One region of the Shewanella sp. VK101 genome, then DNA from elsewhere that is predicted to be linked to it. Evidence: predicted binding sites of a transcription regulator. Region 1 holds the regulator's gene; each other region holds the start of a gene.
The links. Region 1 encodes NrdR, which represses ribonucleotide reductase genes. Its sites were predicted from a motif close to AAACACNANATNTNGTGTTT; they were not measured.
Positions count from the first base shown of each region.

Region 2: the regulator NrdR is predicted to act here: its motif matches at 3,662-3,681, upstream of nrdA (class 1a ribonucleoside-diphosphate reductase subunit alpha).
Region 3: the regulator NrdR is predicted to act here: its motif matches at 5,469-5,488, upstream of nrdD (anaerobic ribonucleoside-triphosphate reductase).

Region 1 covers NZ_CM151402.1:3,382,198-3,389,628, reverse strand. Annotated here, with positions in the region: gene ACSHSR_RS15075 (pilus assembly protein) at 1-1,526, shown strand, start outside; gene ACSHSR_RS15070 (TapY2 family type IVa secretion system protein) at 1,534-1,851, shown strand; gene ettA (energy-dependent translational throttle protein EttA) at 1,902-3,569, opposite strand; gene glyA (serine hydroxymethyltransferase) at 3,798-5,051, shown strand; gene nrdR (transcriptional regulator NrdR) at 5,161-5,613, shown strand; gene ribD (bifunctional diaminohydroxyphosphoribosylaminopyrimidine deaminase/5-amino-6-(5-phosphoribosylamino)uracil reductase RibD) at 5,654-6,778, shown strand; gene ACSHSR_RS15045 (riboflavin synthase) at 6,779-7,431, shown strand, end outside.
Region 2 covers NZ_CM151402.1:2,361,041-2,368,471, forward strand. Annotated here, with positions in the region: gene gyrA (DNA topoisomerase (ATP-hydrolyzing) subunit A) at 1-1,615, opposite strand, end outside; gene ubiG (bifunctional 2-polyprenyl-6-hydroxyphenol methylase/3-demethylubiquinol 3-O-methyltransferase UbiG) at 1,974-2,684, shown strand; gene ACSHSR_RS10775 (HAD family hydrolase) at 2,689-3,357, shown strand; gene nrdA (class 1a ribonucleoside-diphosphate reductase subunit alpha) at 3,841-6,129, shown strand; gene nrdB (class Ia ribonucleoside-diphosphate reductase subunit beta) at 6,189-7,319, shown strand; gene yfaE (class I ribonucleotide reductase maintenance protein YfaE) at 7,294-7,431, shown strand, end outside.
Region 3 covers NZ_CM151402.1:1,847,018-1,854,448, forward strand. Annotated here, with positions in the region: gene ACSHSR_RS08330 (TPR end-of-group domain-containing protein) at 1-121, shown strand, start outside; gene ACSHSR_RS08335 (hypothetical protein) at 168-572, opposite strand; gene ACSHSR_RS08340 (M48 metallopeptidase family protein) at 880-1,389, opposite strand; gene ACSHSR_RS08345 (DUF3010 family protein) at 1,394-1,831, opposite strand; gene ACSHSR_RS08350 (DEAD/DEAH box helicase) at 1,879-3,234, opposite strand; gene rssA (patatin-like phospholipase RssA) at 3,454-4,401, shown strand; gene ACSHSR_RS08360 (hypothetical protein) at 4,560-5,303, shown strand; gene nrdD (anaerobic ribonucleoside-triphosphate reductase) at 5,514-7,431, shown strand, end outside.

The sequences.
Region 1 (7,431 bases):
TGCATTCCAAACCTTTGGCCATAGATTTCGGTTCGTCCGCAAAGAACCCGGATATCCGTATTCTGGTGGGCAGTAACCACGGCATGCTGCATATGTTTCAGGACAAAGGGGACTCGGTCAATGAGAGCTGGGCCTTTATGCCTTGGGAATTTTTGCCCAATCTGGCAACGCTCAGAGCCAACGTACCTTCCGGCGTGCATTCGGTTTATGGTTTTGATGGCTCACCCGTGGCTTATATCAAGCGCAGCGGCAACAAGATGGAGAAGGCTTGGGTATTTATGGGGCTGCGTCGTGGTGGCCGTGGTTACTACGCCATGAATGTGACCAATCCGGATAAGCCTAGCCTGATGTGGCATATCAGCGCAGACTCGGCCGGCATGAGTGAGTTGGGGCAAAGCTGGGCCAAGCCTGTGGTGACCACCATTCCAGGTCAGGGTGATAAGCCGGTGCTCATCTTTGGGGCAGGGTACTCTCCGGCCAAGGATACTCTGGAGGTCGGTGGCGCCGATAGCCAGGGCCGAGGGGTGTTCATTCTGGATGCCGAAACCGGCAAGTTACTGCACAGATTTGGCCCCGGCGGTGATACTCCAATGCCGGGGCTGAGGGACAGCATTCCTAATTCGGTCGCGATTCTTGACAGCAATGGTGATGGCGTTACTGACCGTATCTATGCCACAGATACCGGGGCCAATGTTTGGCGGCTGGATATGGCTGGTGCCGACACCAAACAATGGAGTGCCTTCAAGTTTGCTTCTCTTGGCGGCAGCACAGAGAATACCGACAGGCGCTTCTTTGCCGCCCCTGTGGTGGCGCAAACCATGTTTGGCAATCTGAGCGAGAACCGTGTCACGGTCAACGGCCAGTCAAAGACGGTGATTTCGGCGCAGCAGATCCCTTACGATGCCGTGGTGGTCGGCTCCGGACTCAGGCCATCTCCATCGAATACCAGTCGCTCGGACATGTTCTTTGTTCTGCAGGACAGAAATACCCTCAGTCAGAGTTTCAAGGGCAAGGCAGTGCCTCAGGCACTGACGTTGGCGGATCTTTACGATGTGACTGCCAAGGCGCCGACTTCAGAGAAAGAACATATTGCTTTTGGCCGCAAGCGCGGTTGGTATTACGACTTTACCCGCAATGGTGAAAAAAGCCTTTCCGATGCCAGTATCATCAAAGGGCGGGTTTTCTTTACCTCCTATGTGCCCGGCTCGCAGACCTCCACCAACCAGTGTTTGGTTGCCGGGCAGGGCTACCTCTATGGCTTTGATCTGCACAAGGGCACCCGCAGTTACACAAAAACCTATCTGGAGATGGGAGAGAGTGTCCCGGATACACCGCAGTTGGTTGTGCCGCCCAATATCAGGAGTGATGGCACTGTGGCCGATAGCTATATGTATTTGATAGGCATTGGCAATGCCGGCGAAGATATGGAGAAGGTGAAGCCGGATCCAGGCTGCCCATCCGGCGATCACAAGTGTGTCGGCGGCGGCCCGTCTACCAACAAGATTTATTACTATCAGGCCAACTGAGGAGCGGATGATGCACAAGCTGATATTGTCTTTGGCCATACTCTTGAGTCTGCCCCTGGCTGCCGCACAGCCCAAGGGGCAACGTCAGGACTATAAGTGCCTGGTGGAAACAACAAGAGCGGCGCAGGAGATTATTCGGGTCTCTTGGGATCCTGCCAAGGCCGAGCTCTACCAGCGGCAGATGCCGGGAATGAAGCTGGAGCGGATAGGTAACCGCGGCAAACGCCATTATGTGCGTGAAGTATTTGAGTGTGTGCCCAGAGAGCAGGCGTTTCGCTCGGACAGTGGCAGGCAGTTGGACGATTCTGAAGCGGGCCTGGGTTAAAGGAAATAAAAAACGGAGGCGTTTGCCTCCGTTTTTGTACGGTTTTTCTATTACTTGGTCATCCGCTTGTACTTGAGTCTGTGTGGCTCAATCACATCGGCACCGAATTGGTTTTTCAGCCAGGCCGAGTATTCTGTGTAGTTACCTTCGTAGAAGTTAACCTGACCCTCGTCTCGGTAGTCGAGGATGTGAGTACAGATACGGTCGAGGAACCAACGGTCGTGCGAGATCACCATGGCGCAGCCTGGGAATTCCAACAGCGCTTCTTCCAGTGCCCGCAGAGTTTCCACGTCCAGATCGTTGGTCGGTTCGTCGAGCAGCAACACGTTGCCGCCAGCCTGCAGCAGCTTGGCCAGATGCACCCGGTTACGTTCACCACCGGAAAGTGAACCGATGATTTTCTGCTGATCGCCACCACGGAAGTTGAAGCGACCGACATAGGCGCGGCTCGGGATCTCCAGATTGTTGATCCGCATTATGTCCTGACCGCCGGAGATCTCTTCCCAAACCGTGTTCTTGTCGTTCATCGAGTCACGGAACTGTTCCACAGAGGCGATTTGGACTGTATCACCTATCTCGATTTCACCGCTGTCCGGCTGCTCGGCGCCGCTGAGCATTCTGAACAGGGTCGACTTACCGGCACCGTTGGCACCGATAATACCGACGATGGCGCCCTTGGGAACGCTGAAGCTTAAGTTGTCTATCAGAATCCGGTCACCATAGCTCTTGGTGAGATTGCGCACCTCAATCACCTTGTCACCCAGGCGAGGACCGGGCGGAATAAACAGCTCATTGGTCTCGTTGCGGCGCTGATAATCTGAGCTGTTCAGCTCTTCGAAGCGGGCCATACGGGCTTTGCCCTTGGACTGACGTCCCTTGGCACCCTGACGCACCCACTCCAATTCCTTGGCAATCGTCTTCTGGCGGGCGCTTTCGCTGGCGGCTTCCTGCTTCAGACGGGCATCTTTCTGCTCCAGCCAGGAGGAGTAGTTGCCCTGCCATGGGATACCTTCACCCCGGTCCAGTTCCAGGATCCAGCCGGCGGCATTGTCGAGGAAGTAACGGTCGTGGGTAATGGCAACCACAGTACCTGAGTATTCCTGCAGGAAATGCTCCAGCCAGGCAACGGATTCGGCATCCAGGTGGTTGGTCGGTTCGTCCAGCAGCAGCATCTCCGGCTTTTCCAGCAGCAGACGACAGATGGCCACCCGGCGACGTTCACCCCCGGAGAGCACCTCCACCTTGGCGTCCCATTCCGGCAGACGCAGGGCGTTGGCGGCGCGCTCGAGAATATTGTCCAGATTGTGGGCATCCTGGGCCTGAATGATGGCTTCCAGTTCGCCTTGCTCCTTGGCCAGGGCGTCGAAGTCGGCATCCGGCTCGGCATAGGCCGCATAGACTTCATCCAGACGCTTGAGGGCGTTTTTGGCTTCGCTGACGGCTTCTTCTATGGTTTCCCGTACTGTCTTGTTGGGATCAAGCTGGGGCTCCTGGGGTAGGTAACCTATCTTGAGTCCCGGCATGGGACGGGCTTCACCTTCAATTTCTGTGTCCAGCCCTGCCATGATTTTCAACAGGGTGGATTTACCCGAGCCGTTGAGACCCAGGACACCAATTTTGGCGCCGGGGAAGAAACTCAATGAAATATCTTTGAGGATCTGCTTTTTGGGCGGCACTATTTTGCCGACCCTCAGCATGCTGTATACAAACTGAGCCATATTGTTTCTCTGTTGTCCTGAACTGAGTTTTCCTAAACTGGCGGCAGTTTACCAATTTGCCAGAGCTCCTGCCAGATGCGGCCGGATAGCGGCACCATTGTTCAGCAAATGAAACATAGTCATCTGCTGACACAAGGATTTTCATCATCCAGCGACTGGGATATTTGTCACACTCAGAGTAGAATACCGCGCAACCCTACCAATAAGATTTGCCAGCTGGAGTGACAGATGCTGAAGAAAAGTATGAACATTGCCGACTATGATCCTGAGCTGTTCAAGGCGATTGAGGATGAAACCCGTCGCCAGGAAGAGCACATTGAGCTGATCGCCTCCGAAAACTACACCAGCCCCAGAGTCATGGAAGCCCAGGGCTCACAACTGACCAACAAGTATGCCGAAGGTTATCCCGGCAAGCGTTACTACGGTGGTTGTGAGTATGTCGATGTGGTGGAGACTCTGGCAATTGAGCGTGCCAAGCAGCTGTTTGGCGCTACTTACGCCAACGTTCAGCCACACTCAGGTTCACAGGCCAACAGCGCGGTTTATATGGCGTTGCTGCAACCCGGCGATACCGTACTGGGGATGAACCTGGCTCACGGTGGTCACCTGACCCACGGCTCTCCGGTTAACTTTTCCGGCAAGCTGTACAACATCATCCCTTACGGTATCGACGAGTCCGGCAAGATTGACTACAGCGAACTCGAAACGCTGGCGCTGGAACACAAGCCCAAGATGATCATCGGCGGCTTCTCGGCCTACTCAGGCATAGTTGACTGGGCCAAGCTGCGCGAAATCGCCGACAAGATTGGCGCTTACCTGTTTGTCGATATGGCACACGTGGCCGGTCTTATCGCTGCCGGTGTTTATCCTAACCCTGTGCCGCACGCCCACGTGGTGACTTCGACCACTCACAAGACACTGGCCGGTCCCCGCGGTGGTGTGATTCTGTCGGCTGCCGACGATGAAGATCTGTACAAGAAGCTGAATTCCGCGGTATTCCCGGGCGGTCAGGGTGGTCCTCTGATGCACGTTATCGCCGGTAAAGCCGTGGCCTTCAAAGAAGCACTGGAGCCGGAGTTCAAAACCTATCAGCAGCAGGTGGTCAATAACGCCAAGGCCATGGTTGAGGTATTCCTCGAACGCGGTTACAAGATAGTTTCCGGCGGTACCAGCAACCATCTGATGCTGGTGGACCTGATTGGCCGTGAGCTGACCGGTAAAGAAGCCGACGCCGCTCTGGGCCGTGCCAATATCACAGTCAACAAGAACTCTGTGCCTAACGATCCCCGCTCACCCTTTGTGACCTCCGGGGTGCGTATCGGTACTCCGGCCATCACTCGCCGCGGTTTCAAGGAAGCCGAAGCCCGTGAACTGACCGGCTGGATCTGTGATGTGCTCGACAATGCTCACGATGACGCCGTTATCGAGCGTGTTAAGGGCCAGGTGCTGGAACTGTGCGCTCGCTTCCCTGTTTACGGTTAACCTTTTCAAGGGAATAGGATAAACTTCGATGGCCGCTGAATTCAGCGGCCATTTTTGTTTCTGCCATTTAGCAGCATCCGCTGCCGGCAACTGAGCACCAGGAGGCATAATGCATTGTCCATTTTGCAGTGCGACGGATACCAAGGTGATAGATTCCAGGCTGGTGGCAGACGGTCATCAGGTGCGCCGTCGCCGGGAATGTACTCTGTGTCATGAACGCTTTACCACCTTTGAAGGTGCCGAGCTTGTCATGCCCAGAGTGATCAAGCGCGATGGCAGCAGGCAACCGTTCGATGAGGACAAGCTGCGCGGCGGTATGCTGCGCGCCGCCGAGAAACGTCCGGTTTCCATGGATAAGATTGAAGAGGCGATCAGCAAGATTAAGTCTACCCTCAGAGCCACAGGCGAGCGGGAAGTGACCTCGGAAATGATCGGCAATCTGATGATGGATCATCTTATTGAGCTGGATAAGGTGGCCTATATTCGCTTTGCCTCTGTGTATCGTGCCTTTGAAGATGTGTCAGAGTTTGGTGAAGCGATTGCCAAGCTGGAGAAAAAATAGGCTGTCAGTCACAGCCAACTGTTAAGTAACGGAAACCCCCATGTGGTCCAATACTGATATCGCCATGATGAGCCGCGCCATAATGCTGGCTCGCCGTGGCCGTTATACAACCCGCCCCAACCCCAATGTCGGCTGCGTTATCATAGATGCCGATGGCAAGATTGTCGGCGAAGGCTGGCACCAGCGTGCCGGCGAGCCCCATGCCGAAGTTCATGCCCTGAAAATGGCCGCTGACAAGGCCCGCGGCGCTACTGCCTATGTCACCCTCGAACCCTGCAGTCACTATGGTCGCACGCCGCCCTGTGCCGAAGCCTTAATTAAACATGGCCTCAAGCGGGTGGTGGTGGCTATGACAGATCCCAACCCTCAGGTGGCCGGCCGAGGTATCGGTATGCTGCAGGAGGCCGGGATCCAGGTGCAGAGCGGTCTCTTGGCCGAGCAGGCCAGAGAGTTGAATCCGGGCTTTTTATCGCGGATGGAGCGAAATCGCCCTTGGGTCACCCTCAAACTGGCGGCGAGTCTCGATGGCAAGACGGCACTGGCCAACGGCGAGTCCAAGTGGATAACCGGCCCCGAGGCGCGCCGCGATGTGCAAAGGCTCAGGGCCCGCAGCTGCGCTCTGCTCACCGGCATTGAAACCGTATTGGCCGATGACCCCTCCCTGAATGTCCGGCACGCTGAGCTTGGCAGCCTGGGTGAAACCCTCAGCGAGCAACAGCTTATTCAACCGCTGCGAGTGATACTAGACAGCAACTGCCGTATGCCGCTCGATGCCAGGCTGTTGCAAATTGCCAGCCCGGTGCTCTTGGTCAGCTGCCGTCCCTATGAGGATGAATTCCTAGCCGCTTTGCCGCCTTATGTCACTACTTTGGTGCTGGCCGGTGAAGACAACAGAGTCGATATCGCGGCGCTGCTGCAACACCTGAACCAGAGCTGCAATGCGGTGTTGGTCGAAGCCGGGGCAACGCTTTGCGGCGCCTTTATTACCGCGGGGTTGGCCGATGAGATGCTGCTTTATCAAGCCCCGAAACTGCTTGGCGCCGCTGGCCGAAACCTGCTGGCCTTGCCAAACTATCAGCAGATAGCCGATACCCCGGCGATACGGGTAACTGATCAACGTAAGCTGGGCAATGATACCCGGCTTACTCTCAAGATAGGTGATTGAATGTTTACCGGAATAATTGAAGCTGTCGGTACAGTGCGGACGCTGGAGCGCCGTGGTGATGATATTCGTCTGACTGTGGCCAGCGGCAAGTTGGATCTCAGTGATGTGCGTCTGGGCGACAGCATTGCCACCAACGGCGTGTGTCTGACCGTGGTTGAACGCCTGGCGGAGGGTTATGTGGCCGATGTTTCGGCCGAAACTGTCAGTCTCACCGGCTTTGACCGCTACAGCGTCGGCACCAAAGTCAACCTGGAAAAGGCGGTCACGCCAAACACCCGCTTGGGTGGGCACTTGGTCAGTGGCCATGTGGATGGTATGGCGCGGGTCATCAGTGTGACTCCAAGGGGCAAGGCGCTGGAGTTTTGGCTCGAGGCACCCGCTGAGCTGGCCCGTTACATTGCCCATAAAGGCTCCATTACCGTCGATGGCGTCAGCCTCACGGTTAACGAAGTGGATGGCCGCAATTTCCGTCTCACCATAGTGCCGCATACCGCCAGTGAAACCACTCTGCTTGAGCTGCGCCCCGGCGATAAGGTCAATCTGGAGGTGGATCAGATAGCCCGCTATCTTGAGCGTCTGATGCAGCACAAAGAGGAAGCGCAGCCGAGCGAAGGTGTCACCCTGGCTATGCTCGCCAAGGCCGGCTTCATGCG
Region 2 (7,431 bases), 1.0 Mb from region 1:
CCACATCTTCTTCGCAAATAAGGTCTTCGAGGCTGATATCCACGGCAGAAGCGTTGATCTCGGTGCGGCGTTCATCGCCATACTGCTCGAGCACTTCTTCCAGCTCTTCTTTGATCACTTCCATCAGACGCTCTGGGCTTCTGAGGATATGCAGCAATCCGGCGATCAGCTCCAACAGCTCTTCATATTCCTGGAGGATCTTCTCGTGCTCAAGGCCGGTCAGACGGTGAAGACGCAGCTCGAGGATAGCCTGGGCTTGCTGCTCAGTCAGATAGTAGAGACCATCGCGAATACCAAACTCCGGCTCCAACCATTCAGGGCGGGCGGCGTCATCACCGGCTTTTTCCAACATGCCCTGCACGTTGCCGAGCTGCCAACCGGTTTCCACCAGTTTTACTTTGGCTTCGGCCGGTGTTGGCGAGGCCTTGATCAGCGCAATCACAGGGTCGATGTTGGCTAGGGCGATAGCCAGGGCTTCCAGGATATGAGCGCGTTCGCGGGCCTTACGCAGTTCAAACACGGTTCTGCGAGTCACCACTTCACGGCGGTGCAGAATAAAGGCTTCCAGCATCTCCTTAAGGTTAAACAACTTGGGCTGACCATTGGTCAGGGCCACCATGTTGATACCAAAAGAAGTTTGCATCTGGGTCTGGGCATAGAGGTTGTTGAGTACCACCTCGGCCACTTCGCCGCGCTTGACCTCAACGACAATGCGCATACCGTCTTTATCTGACTCGTCGCGCAGGCCGCTGATGCCTTCAATTTTCTTGTCTTTTACCAGCTCTGCGATCTTTTCAATCAGACGAGCCTTATTCACCTGGTATGGGATCTCGGTAACAATGATCCGCTCGCGGCCATTGTCTTCGGTTTCCACCTCGGCACGGGCGCGCATAATCGCCTTGCCGCGGCCGGTACGGTACGCTTCCTCTATGCCTTTCTTGCCATTGATAATGGCAGCAGTCGGGAAATCCGGACCCGGGATATAATCCATCAGCTGTTCGATAGACAGCTCAGGTTCTTCGATAAGTGCCAAACAGCCTTTAACCACTTCGGTCAGGTTGTGCGGCGGAATATTGGTGGCCATACCCACGGCGATACCGGAGGAGCCGTTGACCAGCAGGTTGGGGATCCGAGTCGGCAACACGGCCGGGATCATTTCTGTGCCGTCGTAGTTGGGGACATAATCGACGGTTTCTTTCTCAAGGTCAGCCAGCAGTTGATGCGCCAGCTTTTCCATACGAATTTCGGTATAACGCATGGCCGCCGCGGCATCGCCGTCGATGGAACCGAAGTTACCTTGGCCATCCACCAAGGTGTAACGCAGTGAGAAAGGCTGTGCCATCCGCACTATGGTGTCGTATACGGCGCTATCACCATGAGGGTGATACTTACCTATCACGTCACCGACAACACGTGCCGACTTCTTATAGGGTTTATTCCAATCGTTTTTCAGCTCGTTCATCGCAAAGAGTACGCGGCGATGCACCGGCTTGAGGCCGTCGCGTACGTCTGGCAATGCCCGCCCGACGATAACGCTCATGGCGTAATCCAGATAGGAGTTCTTTAGTTCGTCTTCAATATTTATTGGCGAAATTGATAAAGCCAGATCAGTCATAAACTGCTCGATCCCCTTAAATTAGCTGACAACTTGTAATCCGTGTCATTGTCGAGCCCAACAAACGTGATTTGGCATTCTAACACAGTTATTTAATGTCGGAAGTCCTTAAAGCCGCCTTTGCAGCCAAAAACGCCAAGGGCATGATACAAGTCGCGAGCGGGGGCAGATATCACCGTCATAGACATGAGTTCCGTTGCTGTTTTTATCATCAAAAACCGAATCTTGCCGATATTTTGTGCAGCTTTTGGCCTTTAGTGCTATCGATCACATTGAGGCGCCAATTTATGCTGCCCTTCCCTATGGCTTATATGGTTATAATGGGCACATCTTTATTATTGCTGTTTCAGGTCTGAATATGTCTTCTCAACCCAATGTCGACCCTCAGGAAATTGCCAAGTTTGAAAGTATGGCCGCCAGTTGGTGGGATCCTGCCGGTGAATTCAAGCCACTGCATGAACTCAACCCCCTGCGCCTTAATTATATAGACGCTCAATCCGGCGGTATCTTTGACAAGCAGGTACTGGATGTCGGCTGCGGCGGTGGCATTCTGTCCGAGAGCATGGCCCGCATTGGCGCCAAGGTCACCGGGTTGGATATGGGTTTTGAGCCGTTGGAAGTCGCCAGGCTGCATGCACTGGAAGCCGGCGTCAGCATAGACTACCTGCAGGAAACCGCCGAAGTGCATGCCCAGAATCATCAGGGGCATTACGACACTGTTACCTGTATGGAGATGCTCGAGCATGTACCGGATCCGCAATCTGTGATCCAGGCTTGTTGCGATATGGTCAAGCCCGGAGGTTGGGTGTTCTTCTCCACCATTAACCGCAACATCATGTCCTGGGTGCAAACCATACTCGGTGCCGAGTATGTGCTGAAAATGCTGCCGGCAGGTACCCATGACCACAGTAAGTTTATCCGCCCATCCGAATTAATTGCCATGGCAGAAAACACCGAACTATTGTGCCGTGACGCGCTGGGCATCAAATACAACCCCTTGAGTGGCGTATTCAGTTACACCAAGAGCGTTGAAGTCAACTATATGATTGCCTGCCAACGCCAGGACTGATGCCATGACGCCTAAGCTGCCGTTTCAAGGGATTCTGTTCGACTTGGACGGGACTCTGGTGGATACCGCCGAGGACCTGACCGAAGCACTGGCCTTGGCCCTTGCATCCCATGGGGTATCGATAGAGGATAAGCGCAAACTTCTTCGCACTCTGGCCTCTCACGGCTCGCTTGCCATGGTGCAAGCCGCCGTGCCCCAAGCCTCAGCCGAGGAACAGGAGCATCTCCGGCAAGCGATGCTCAGGGAATATGATGCGGTTAACGGCCAAAAAGCCTGTTTGTTTGAAGGCATAGAAGCCTTGCTGGACAGTGCCCTATCAAGAGCCTTACCGCTGGGGATTGTCACCAATAAACCGGCGCGTTTTACCCGGCCCTTGTTAGAGCGCATGGGGCTGCTTAAGCGCTTTGATGCTGTGGTCAGTGCCGATACAACCCTCTATCGTAAGCCCCACCCAGCCCCTATGTTGCTGGCTGCTCAGCAGCTTAACTGCGCTCCCGAACGTATTCTCTATCTTGGCGATGCCGAGCGCGACATAGCAGCGGCGCAGGCGGTGAATATGCCCTCTGCCATCGCCATGTGGGGATATCTGGCGGCCGAGGATAAACCGGCGGAATGGGGTGCCGATTGGCAGTTAAATCATCCACAGGCAGTGATGTCGCTGCCATTGTGGTAACAAAGTAAGACAAGCGCTAAATTGGCACTGTTTTCCTGAGTAGACAAGACCTTAAAGAAAATCGCAGTCCGGATACTGCTTTAACCGACCGGATCTGCGCGGGATCGCGGATCGCTGCTTATTTTAGCAGTCGATCACCTTGAGTGAGATCGCTTGAATTTTGACCATAACGACTGTGCACCAGCAATGATGCCGCTTTGCGGAATCGGCCAGTCAATATCCTCAAGATATCCACAAGATATACCCAAAACTCAGGCTTGCAAAAAGTGCCATACCTCACTATCTTGTTATCCAAGATATAGAAAAACACCATATCTTGTGTATCGGTAGCAATCAGACATACTAGTCTTGCACTGGAAACTCCCGGTTAACAGAGCCCACTCGGGCCGCCGTCGTTAACTGTTCGGTTGATTGTTTTACAAGGGAAGGTTTAATGACGCCGTCGCGTCATTTCACAGATATTACAACCAAGGCCTATCTTCAATGAATAGCACTATGACAGTTACCAAACGCAGTGGCGCACGCGAGACGATAGATCTCGATAAGATCCACCGCGTTATCACCTGGGCAGCCAAAGGATTAAACAACGTCTCGGTTTCCGAGGTGGAGTTGCGTTCTCACCTGCAGTTTTTCGATGGCATCCCCACCGAGGCCATCCATGAAACCATTATCAAGGCTGCCGCCGACCTGATCTCTCCCGACTCTCCGGACTATCAGTTCCTGGCCGCTCGCCTTGCTGTTTTTCATTTGCGTAAGAAGGCCTTTGGTCAGTTTGAGCCGCCAAAACTGTACGATCATGTCAGCAAGTTGGTCGCCATGGGCAAGTACGACAAGCATGTGCTGGAAGACTACAGCCGTGAAGAGCTGGATGTGCTCGACAGCTATATCGACCATTGGCGCGATATGAACTTCTCCTATGCCGCCGTCAAACAGCTGGAAGGCAAGTATCTAGTGCAAAACCGTGTGACTCATGAAGTCTACGAAAGTGCCCAGTTCCTCTATATTCTGGTGGCCGCTTGCTTGTTTGCCCGTTATCCGAAGGAAACCCGGCTGCAGTATGTCAAAGACTTCTATGATGCGGTCTCTACCTTCAAGATCTCTTTGCCGACCCCTATCATGTCCGGTGTGCGTACGCCGACCCGTCAGTTCAGCTCTTGCGTGTTGATCGAGTGTGACGACAGCCTGGATTCCATCAATGCCACGGCCTCTTCCATCGTCAAGTATGTCAGTCAGAGAGCCGGTATCGGTGTGAATGCCGGCCGCATTCGCGCTCTGGGAAGCCCTATTCGTGGTGGTGAAGCCTTCCACACAGGTTGTTTGCCTTTCTACAAGTATTTCCAGACTGCGGTTAAATCCTGCTCCCAGGGCGGCGTTCGCGGCGGTGCTGCAACTCTGTTCTACCCTATCTGGCACCTGGAAGTTGAATCGCTGCTGGTACTGAAAAATAACCGTGGTGTTGAAGACAACCGTATCCGTCACCTGGACTACGGCGTACAGATCAACAAGCTGATGTATCAGCGGATGATCAAAGGTGAGAACATCACCCTGTTCAGCCCATCGGACGTTCCCGGCTTATATGACGCCTTCTTTGCCGATCAGGACGAGTTTGAGCGCCTGTATGTGAAATATGAGCAGGACCAGAGCATTCGCAAGAAGACCCTAAAAGCGGTCGAGCTCTTCTCGCTGATGATGCAGGAGCGTGCTTCTACCGGCCGTATCTATGTGCAGAACGTGGATCACTGTAACACCCACAGTCCGTTCAACGCCGAAGTAGCCCCAGTGCGTCAGTCTAACCTGTGTCTTGAGATTGCCCTGCCAACCAAGCCACTGAACAATATTGACGACCCAAATGGTGAAATCGCCCTTTGTACTCTGTCAGCGCTGAACCTGGGTGCGATAAAAGACTTGGGCGAACTGGAAGGCCTTGCCGATTTGGCTGTGCGCGCCCTGGATAACCTGCTGGACTACCAGGACTACCCTATTCCTTCTGCCAAGACGGCATCGATGAACCGCCGCACTCTGGGTATCGGGGTCATCAACTTCGCCAACTATCTTGCCAAGAACGGGGTGAAATACTCTGACGGCAGCGCCAACGGCCTGACCCACAGAACATTTGAAGCCATACAGTACTACCTGCTCAAGGCCTCGATGAATCTGGCCAAAGAGCTGGGTGCCTGCCCGCTGTTCCATGAGACCACTTATTCTCAGGGGATCATGCCGGTAGATACCTACAAGCGGGATCTGGACAAGATTTGTGATGAGCCGCTGCACCTGGATTGGGATGCTCTGCGTCACGATATCAAGCAGCATGGCCTGCGTAACTCGACTCTGTCGGCACTGATGCCATCCGAGACCTCTTCGCAGATCTCCAACGCCACCAATGGTATTGAGCCTCCACGCGGCCTTATCAGCGTCAAGGCCAGTAAAGATGGCCAGCTCAAGCAAGTGGTGCCCGATTACGAAGAACTCAAGGACAAGTACGAACTGCTGTGGCAGATGCCCGGCAACGACGGTTACCTGCAGTTGGTGGGTATTATGCAGAAGTTTGTCGATCAGGCGATTTCGGCCAATACCAACTATGACCCATCCAAGTTTGAAAGTAACAAGGTTCCGATGAAGCTGCTGCTCAAGGATCTGTTGACCGCCTACAAACTCGGGGTCAAGACCCTTTACTACCATAACACCCGTGATGGTGCTTCCGACAAATTCGATGACATTACCAGCATTGAGAAGGAAGACGACGGTTGTGCCGGCGGCGCCTGCAAGATTTAAGCAGGATTAAGTAACAAGTTCGGGGCCCAGGTGGCCCCGTTGTTTGGAAAGAGTAGATCATGGCTTATTCAATTTTTTGTCAAACCCCCAACGATGCCACCCGCGAACCTATGTTTCTCGGTCAGGCGGTTAACGTGGCCCGTTACGATCAACAGAAGTACGAAGTATTCGAGAAACTGATCGAAAAGCAGTTGTCTTTCTTCTGGCGCCCAGAAGAAGTGGATGTCAGCCGCGACAAAATCGATTTCGGCGCCCTGCCGGATCATGAAAAGCATATCTTCCTCTCCAACCTCAAGTACCAAACCCTGTTGGACTCGATTCAGGGCCGCAGCCCCAATGTGGCTTTCCTGCCACTGGTGTCCCTGCCTGAGCTGGAAACCTGGATTGAAACCTGGTCCTTCTCCGAGACCATTCACAGCCGTTCCTACACTCATATCATTCGCAATATTGTCAACGACCCATCCGTGGTGTTCGATGACATAGTGGTCAATGAGGAGATCCTAAAGCGCGCCGGCGATATTGCCGAGTATTATGACCGCCTTATCGAACTGACTCAGCTGTATCACCTGCATGGTGAAGGCAAGTTTGACGTCAACGGTCGCACGCTTGAAGTCACTACCCGCACCATCAAAAAAGCCCTCTATCTGTGCATGATATCGGTCAATGCGCTCGAAGCGATACGTTTTTACGTCAGCTTCGCCTGCTCCTTTGCCTTTGCCGAGCGCAAATTGATGGAAGGCAACGCCAAGATCATTCGCCTGATCGCCCGCGATGAAGCTTTGCACCTGAACTCGACCCAACACATTATCAACCTGATGCAGGGTGGCAAAGATGACCCTGAGATGGGTGAAATCGCCAAAGAGTGCCAACAGGAAGCTTACGATCTGTTCCTGCGCGCCGCCGAGCAGGAAAAGGCCTGGGCCAAGTACCTGTTCAAGGATGGCTCCATGATAGGCCTGAACGAAACCATTCTCTGTCAGTACGTGGAGTTCATTACCAATCAGAGAATGAAGGCGGTTAACCTGGGCGCACCATACAGCGAGCAGAGCGATCCCCTGCCCTGGATGAAAAACTGGCTGGAGAGCGATGCCGTACAGGTCGCGCCTCAGGAAGTGGAAGTATCATCCTACCTGGTCGGCCAGATAGATTCGGCTGTCGACGACGATGAGTTCTCCGACTTTGACCTTTAACAAAGCCCCTATCGTGCTGCTGCGCGGAGAGCCCCTGCTGCTGTATACCACAGAGCACAGGACTCTCCTGGCAGCGCTCGAAGCCCGTAAGGTGAGCATTTTTTCCGAGTGC
Region 3 (7,431 bases), 1.5 Mb from region 1:
TTCCGATCTGGAATTGGCTGTGGGTTTCAGTGCCTCACTCAGTGAGGCGGCCAAGGAGGAGAAAGACTTTGATTCCCTGCATGGCTACAAACGTTTTGACGATCTGATCAGCGACGACTGACAGTGAACCCTGCAGGCCGGACTGTTCTTGAGGCTGAAGGCGGGCGTTAGCCTGCCTGCTGTAGCCGCTGCTGATACTTAAGGGCGCAGCGGCACAGTTTGCCCTTGAGTGCCGGGCAGCCGCCACAGGGGGATTTCTTAAAGGGCCGCAGCGCAAAGCTCATGCTGCCGGTCTGGGGTTTTAGGCTGTGAAGCTGCCCAAGAGAAGGTTGATTGGCGGCAATCCAACTGCCGGCACGGTTTTTTAGTTCCGCCTTGAGCAGTTTCTTTTGTGGCTTCTTGAGTTTCTTTTGCCGGGAGAGTTCTGTGGGCAGTTGCTGCTCTAATGCGCTAATCAAGTCTTTGCCAAGGCGTTTGCGGCTGGATTTGCCAAGTGCGGGCAGCGTCTTTTTCAGCGCTTTATTGGCCTGTTTATGGCATATCTTGGAAACATGCTTGCTTATCTTGGGCATAAACCACTCCACATCTTGCCGGTATCTTCATCTGTGCCAAGGCCGGTCAAAAGAAGCAGCCAGAAGGGCACTGACGATAACTTTTGGAAAGGCTGTTTGAAAAGCAGATACCAAAAACTAAAACTGATTTTAAATGAAAACCATTATCAGTCAATATGCGGTTGAGTTTATAACGCTTGGGTCTTTTGAGGGTAGGCCTTGGCGGGAACCGCTTCGAATAACGGCTGGATAGTAACTGGATATATTACAGGAAGCCCTGGAGCCGCACTTTTATAACCAAGTGGCTTTTTGAATGCAGCTCTAACACTTACATTGGGTAGGGGTCTTGGTTGGCGTCCAGCAAGCTGAGGTAGATCCTGAGCTCAAACTCCAACTGATGGTAGTCAGGCTCCATATAGGTGCACAGTTTGTAGAAGGCCTTGTTGTGCTCTTTCTCCCTCAAGTGCGCCAACTCATGCACCACCAACATTCGCAAAAAGGCTTCGGGTGCCCGTTTCAGGCGGGAGGAGATACGGATTTCGTTCTTGGTCTTGAGTTTGTGCCCTTGCTTACGGGCGGCGTAGGTATGCAGCCCCAGCGCCTGATGGCTGAGGCTGATCTTGTCGTCGAAACACACTTTGGCAAGCGGGTTTGATTGACGCAGATAAGTTTGCTTCAGCGCCTGGGTATAGTCCCAAAGCGCTTTATCACTGCGGATCTGGTGCAACTCAGGATGGCGTTTTCGCAGGTATTCTCCCAGCTTGCCCGCTTGGCTGAGCTGCTGAACCTGCTGCTTTATCTCGTCGCTGTAGTGGGCCAGATAATCAAAACCGCTCAAGGGCTCAGACCTTTTTGTAGATCCGCATCTGCTGGAAGGCGTACGCGGCGTCAAAGGCGTTTTGCTGGAACTTTTTCAGCTCCAGGCCGCTGAAGTCCACTTGCGGTGGATTGCGTTTCAGCTGCTCTTTAATGCTTTGAGGTGTCAGCATTGTTACCGGCAACTTACCCAGTTGAATGGCTGCCTCGAACTTGAAACTGGCGGAGCTGCCGGCCAGCTTACCCTTGTATTCGCGCTCGATAATCACTACATGTTCGACCTGATAGTCTTCCATCAGCTTATTGAAGGCGAATTGGAACTCCCTAATCGCTTCCTGGCTGGCAGGATTGCTCAAGGTAAATGAGTGACGGCGGCAATCGGGGACGTTGAATACGTCACCCTGGGCGCTCAGCAAACAGATGACGGCTTCGCCGCCTTTTAATTCAACAGCACAAACTTTCATGGTATTCCTTTTGGTTCATCATGCCGCACCGGCGGCTAATGTTAATCTTATGACTCGGAGCCGCTTTCATCGCCGTTATCTACTGGAGCGGGTTTACGCCTCATAGGGGCATCGCCCACATCCACCCCGGTAATAAAGCGCTTGTCTCTGCCGGACTTGGCCTTGCCCGGTTTAGCTGCTGTCTTGCTGCGTCCCTTGGGCTTGCTGGCCTTGGCGTTCTTGGGTTTGCTGCTCTGGCGCTTGGGATCGGCCAGGCCACTGAATTTGGGTTCTAGCCCCTCAAGGGTACTAAGCTCGAAGCGGCGACCGAGAAAGCTCTGCAGCTTCTTGAAGTTGAACCAGTCCTTGGGACCTACCAGAGACAGGGCGTCGCCCTTGGCACCGGCGCGGCCGGTACGGCCGATACGGTGGACATATTCTTCGGCGAATTTGGGCATGTCGAAATTGACTACCAAGGACACATTCACCAGATCCAGACCGCGGGAAGCTACGTCGGTTGTCACCAGAATTTGCTGCTGGCCACGGCTGAACTGATCCATTATCTGGTTGCGGGCGCTTTGGCGCAGTTCACCACTGAGCGCCACGGCGCTGTAGCCTTCTTGCTTGAGCTTCTCGGCTAATCTGTCGGTATCCTGGCGGGTGGCGGTGAAGATGATCACCTGGCGCTGTTGCTCGCGCTTTAGCAGCTCAGTCAGCAGCGCCTCTTTATGATCCAGATGGTCACAGAGGAAAATACGCTGGTGTATGTCCTGATGCTCGGCATTGGCAGCGCCAATGGCTACGTGCAGTGGATCATTGAGCAAGGTGGCGGCGATATCATTGACCTCTTCATGTTCCAGAGTGGCCGAGAACATCAGTGTTTGACGCCGTCTATGGTTGGCAGCGTCGTTGATTGCCTTGAGTTGCGGGGCAAAGCCGAGATCCAGCATGCGGTCGGCTTCGTCAAGAATAAGCAGTTCCAGCCCTTCCAGATACAGATGGCGTTGTGACAGGTGGTCAGCAATCCGTCCCGGGGTGGCGACGATAAAGTGTGGATCCCGCGCCAGCGCCTTGGCCTGATCGTTGAAGTTTTCCCCGCCAAGCACACTAATGGCCCTATATTGGGTATTGGCAACCAACAGACGCAGCTGGGCGTAGACCTGGTTGGCCAGCTCACGGGTCGGCAGGAGTATCAGTACCCTGGGATCGCGCTTGCTGAGCGCCTTGGTGGAGATCACCCTTTGCATTGCCGGCAGCAAAAAGGCCAAGGTCTTTCCCGAGCCCGTCTTGGATGAGGCCATCAGGTCTTTCCCGGCCAGTGCTACGGGAATCGCTTCACGCTGAATTTCGGTAGGCTCGTCGATACCCATATGCTTAAGGGTTTGCAGCAGACGCTGATCCAGCGAAAAATCGGAAAAATGCAAAGGTAAACTCCTCAATAAAAACGACCGCATATTATAACGGCTTTTGTGGCGCTGGGCATGTATTTAGTCAAAGGAGTGTCGAAACAGCGGCGACTTTTGCTTAAAAAGGTCGCAAGCTCATGGCTGAAAGCCTGCCGGATAAAATCTGGAGCCGCTCAGGCTTCGGGTGTATGCTGCTTTGGCTGAATGGCATAGCTTGGAGTTTTTTAAGGAGAAAGGATGGCGCAGAGTCATAACCCTTGTATCGGTATCGCCCTCGGAAGTGGCGCCGCCAAAGGATGGGCCCACATAGGAGTGCTCAAAGGTCTGGCAGCCATGGGGGTGCATCCGGCCAAGGTGGCAGGTTCATCCATAGGTGCCCTGGTCGGTGCTGCCTATGCCAATGAACGCCTCGAAGAACTGGAAGACTGGGTGCGTAGTTTTTCCAGTTGGGACGTGTTGGGATTGATGGATATCAGTTGGGGCCGGGGCGGGCTCATCAGTGGTGACAAGGTGTTCAATGCCATTCAGGACCGCATCGGCGATCTCTTGATTGAGGAGCTCAAATATCCCTTTACAGCGGTGTCGACCGACCTCTACTCAGGGCAGGAGATCTGGTTCCGTCAGGGCGACTTGCGCCAGGCCGTCAGGGCTTCCTGCTCCATGCCGGGGATCATGTCGCCGGTGCGTCAGGGCCATCGTTGGTTGGTGGATGGCGCAGTGGTGAATCCCATTCCCGTGTCTGTGGCCAGAGCCATGGGGGCCAGTTTGGTGATAGGTGTCGATCTGCATGGTCACAGGCGCGAACAGTTGCAGGTACTGCCGGTGGCACTCAATAGTGAAGAGCACTCATTACAGAACAAAGTGGTGGAGCATTCCTCCGAGAACGGTTTTATGGATCTGTTGGCCAAGGGCAAGGATTATATTTCCGGCCTGACCGACAAGTTCTCCCTCGGCAATAAGGCTGAACCCGGCATGTTGGCTGTGATGTCACAGTCGATGGATATTCTGGAGCAGCGCCACAAGCGCGCGCGCTTGATGGGGGATCCACCGGATATCTGTATCGTGCCAAAGGTGTCTGACATAGGCACTATGGAGTTTCACCGTGCCAGTGAAGCCATTGCCGCCGGTGAGAAGGCGGTGCAGCAGGCCTCGCATCTGATTGATGCGGCGTTGGGGCGTCTCTGAAACAGGCGCTTTTTTGTTAGTGCTTGGTATGGGCACACTTCCTGCATAGTCAGCACATCATCAGCATCAAGGCGCTTCAAGGGCGATTTTTTGACAATTTTTATGACAATCTTGTCTTAAAAACAACCGCTTGGGCGTCGATATGACGGAAAACTGACATGCAGCCTATCCATTCCTCTGTGGATCCCAGATTGTCCGGGGTCGATGCCTATGGCGTCAACAATCGTCTTACCAGCGGCAGCGGCCTCTCGGTTGTCGACACTGAAACGGTCAATGACAGCAAGAGCCAGGGCTCTGCCTCGGCAAACATAGGGCAGGACAGCATATCCCTTTCCAACGATGGTAAAAGAGCCGCGCGGGTGCAGGAGTTGGCCAAGGAGTTTTTCGGCTCAGGTCAGTTCAGCAGTGCCGATTTACCCAAGCTTCTGGCGCGCCTAGGCGACGAAGGGCTGTTGTCTGAAAGCCAGATGGCCAGATTGCAGGGCAGCGGCCTGATGGGAGTTGATACCAAAGATAACGCCAGCCTCAAGGAGTTTATTCAAGGCCAGATTGGTATGCTCAGACAACAGGCCAGTCAAAGCCCTTTGCTCAACGCACTCAAGGGGGCGGACAGCCTGATGGGCAATATGGGGATGATGTATACCCCATCGAGCTCTTTGGCGGCCAACAAGGTAGCAGCTCAGTTGGACGCCGTGCTCAAGGGAGAAAACCAAACTGCCGAGAGCGCAGAGAACAACAGCAACAAGCTAGCGGGCAAGGCCGATTCCGCACTGCAAGATCCTCAACTGTTATCCCGGCTCAGTGGTGTCAGCGCTCTGATGCGCACCGCAGCAGCCATAGGCAGCCAGCAGCAGGGCAGTGGGCAAATCAATAGTTATCTGGCCTTGGCAAAGAGGTACTGACTAGCGGCCGTTTGGGTCTCGGTCAAGGGAAAAATCTCCACAAGTTGTGCTCGTCGGCACTAATCCCATAGTGTTGTTCATCCTCTTCAATACCATGATCCAGATCATGGTATTGAAGAGCGATTTGTCGCTTAATTCTCTACATATTGTGCTTGGTTAATAAAACACCACTATATATGGTGTTAAATAAACAACATGGAGATTAGAGAAATGCCGGTAGTGATTAAGCGGGACGGGTGCCGTACTCAGTTCGACGAAACAAGGATAAGGGATGCGGTGCTGGCAGCCTCTAGCCACTGCGGTATAGAAGATGTGGACTATGCGGCCACAGTCGCAGCGCTGGTCACCCAGGCGGTAACCGACAAGGCTGAGGTCAATATCCAGGAGTTGCAGGACAGGGTCGAAAACCTGTTGATGGAAGGGCCGTACAAACAAGTGGCCCGTAGCTACATTGAATATCGTCACGACAGAGATATCTGCCGTGAATCCAGCAGCCGGCTGAATCTGGAGATCCGCGGCCTGGTCGAGCAGAGCAACGCGACCCTGCTCAACGAAAATGCCAATAAAGACTCCAAGGTGATCCCCACCCAGAGGGATCTCCTGGCCGGTATTGTCGCCAAACATTATGCCAAACATCATATCCTGCCCAAGGATGTGGTTGCCGCCCATGAGGCCGGTGAGATCCACTATCACGATCTCGACTATTCGCCTTTCTTCCCTATGTTCAACTGTATGCTGATCGATCTCGGTGGCATGTTGACCCAAGGGTTTAAGATGGGCAATGCCGAGATTGAGACACCAAAATCCATCTCGACTGCGACCGCAGTTACCGCGCAGATCATCGCCCAGGTCGCCAGCCATATTTATGGCGGCACCACAATCAACCGCATAGATGAAGTGTTGGCCCCTTTTGTGGCCAAGAGCTACGACAAGCATTATCAAACGGCGCTCAAGTGGGGGATTACCGATGCCAAGGCGTTTGCCACAGAGCAGACCAAGAAAGAGTGTCACGACGCCTTCCAGTCGCTGGAATATGAGGTCAATACCCTGCATACCGCCAATGGTCAGACGCCTTTTGTTACCTTCGGTTTCGGTTTGGGTACCAGCTGGGAGTCGAGGCTGATCCAAGAGTCTATTTTGCGGATCCGCATGGAAGGCCTTGGCAAGAACCGCAAGACAGCGGTTTTCCCCAAGTTGGTGTTTGCCATTCGTGATGGTATCAACCATAAGGCCGGCGACTGCAACTACGACATCAAGCAGTTGGCGCTCGAGTGTGCCAGCATCCGCATGTATCCGGATATTCTCAACTATGAGCAGGTGGTCAAGGTTACTGGCTCATTCAAGACTCCTATGGGTTGTCGCAGTTTCCTTGGCACCTATGAGGAAAACGGCGAGCTGCTGCATGAAGGTCGCAACAACTTAGGCGTAGTCAGCCTGAACTTGCCGAGGGTGGCGCTGGAAGCCAAGGGTGATGAAGCCGAGTTTTATCGCATTTTGGATCAAAGGCTGGAGATGGCCCGCAAGGCGCTGGATACCCGCATCGAACGTCTGGCCAACGTCAAGGCCAGAGTGGCGCCCATTCTCTATATGGAAGGGGCTTGCGGAGTGCGCCTGCGCGGTGATGATAACATTGCCGAAATCTTCAAAAACGGCCGAGCTTCCATCTCTCTGGGCTATATAGGCCTGCATGAGACAATCAATGCTCTCTATGGTACAGACACCCATGTGTTTGACGATGAAACATTGAGGCAGAAAGCAGTTGCCATAGTGGCTCACCTCAAGGCGGCTACAGTGCGCTGGAAAGAGGAAACCGGTTATGGTTTCAGCCTCTACAGTACACCGAGCGAGAGCCTGTGCAGCCGTTTTGCCAAGCTGGATGCCAAGAGCTTTGGCCTGGTTGATGGTGTTACCGACAAGGGCTATTACACCAACAGCTTCCACCTGGATGTGGAGAAGAAGGTGAATCCTTACGACAAACTCGACTTCGAACAGCCGTATCCCGAGCTCGCCAATGGTGGTTTCATCTGCTACGGCGAATACCCGAATATGCAGCACAACCTGGAAGCGCTTGAGAATGTCTGGGACTACAGCTACAGCCGGGTGCCTTACTATGGAACCAACACACCAA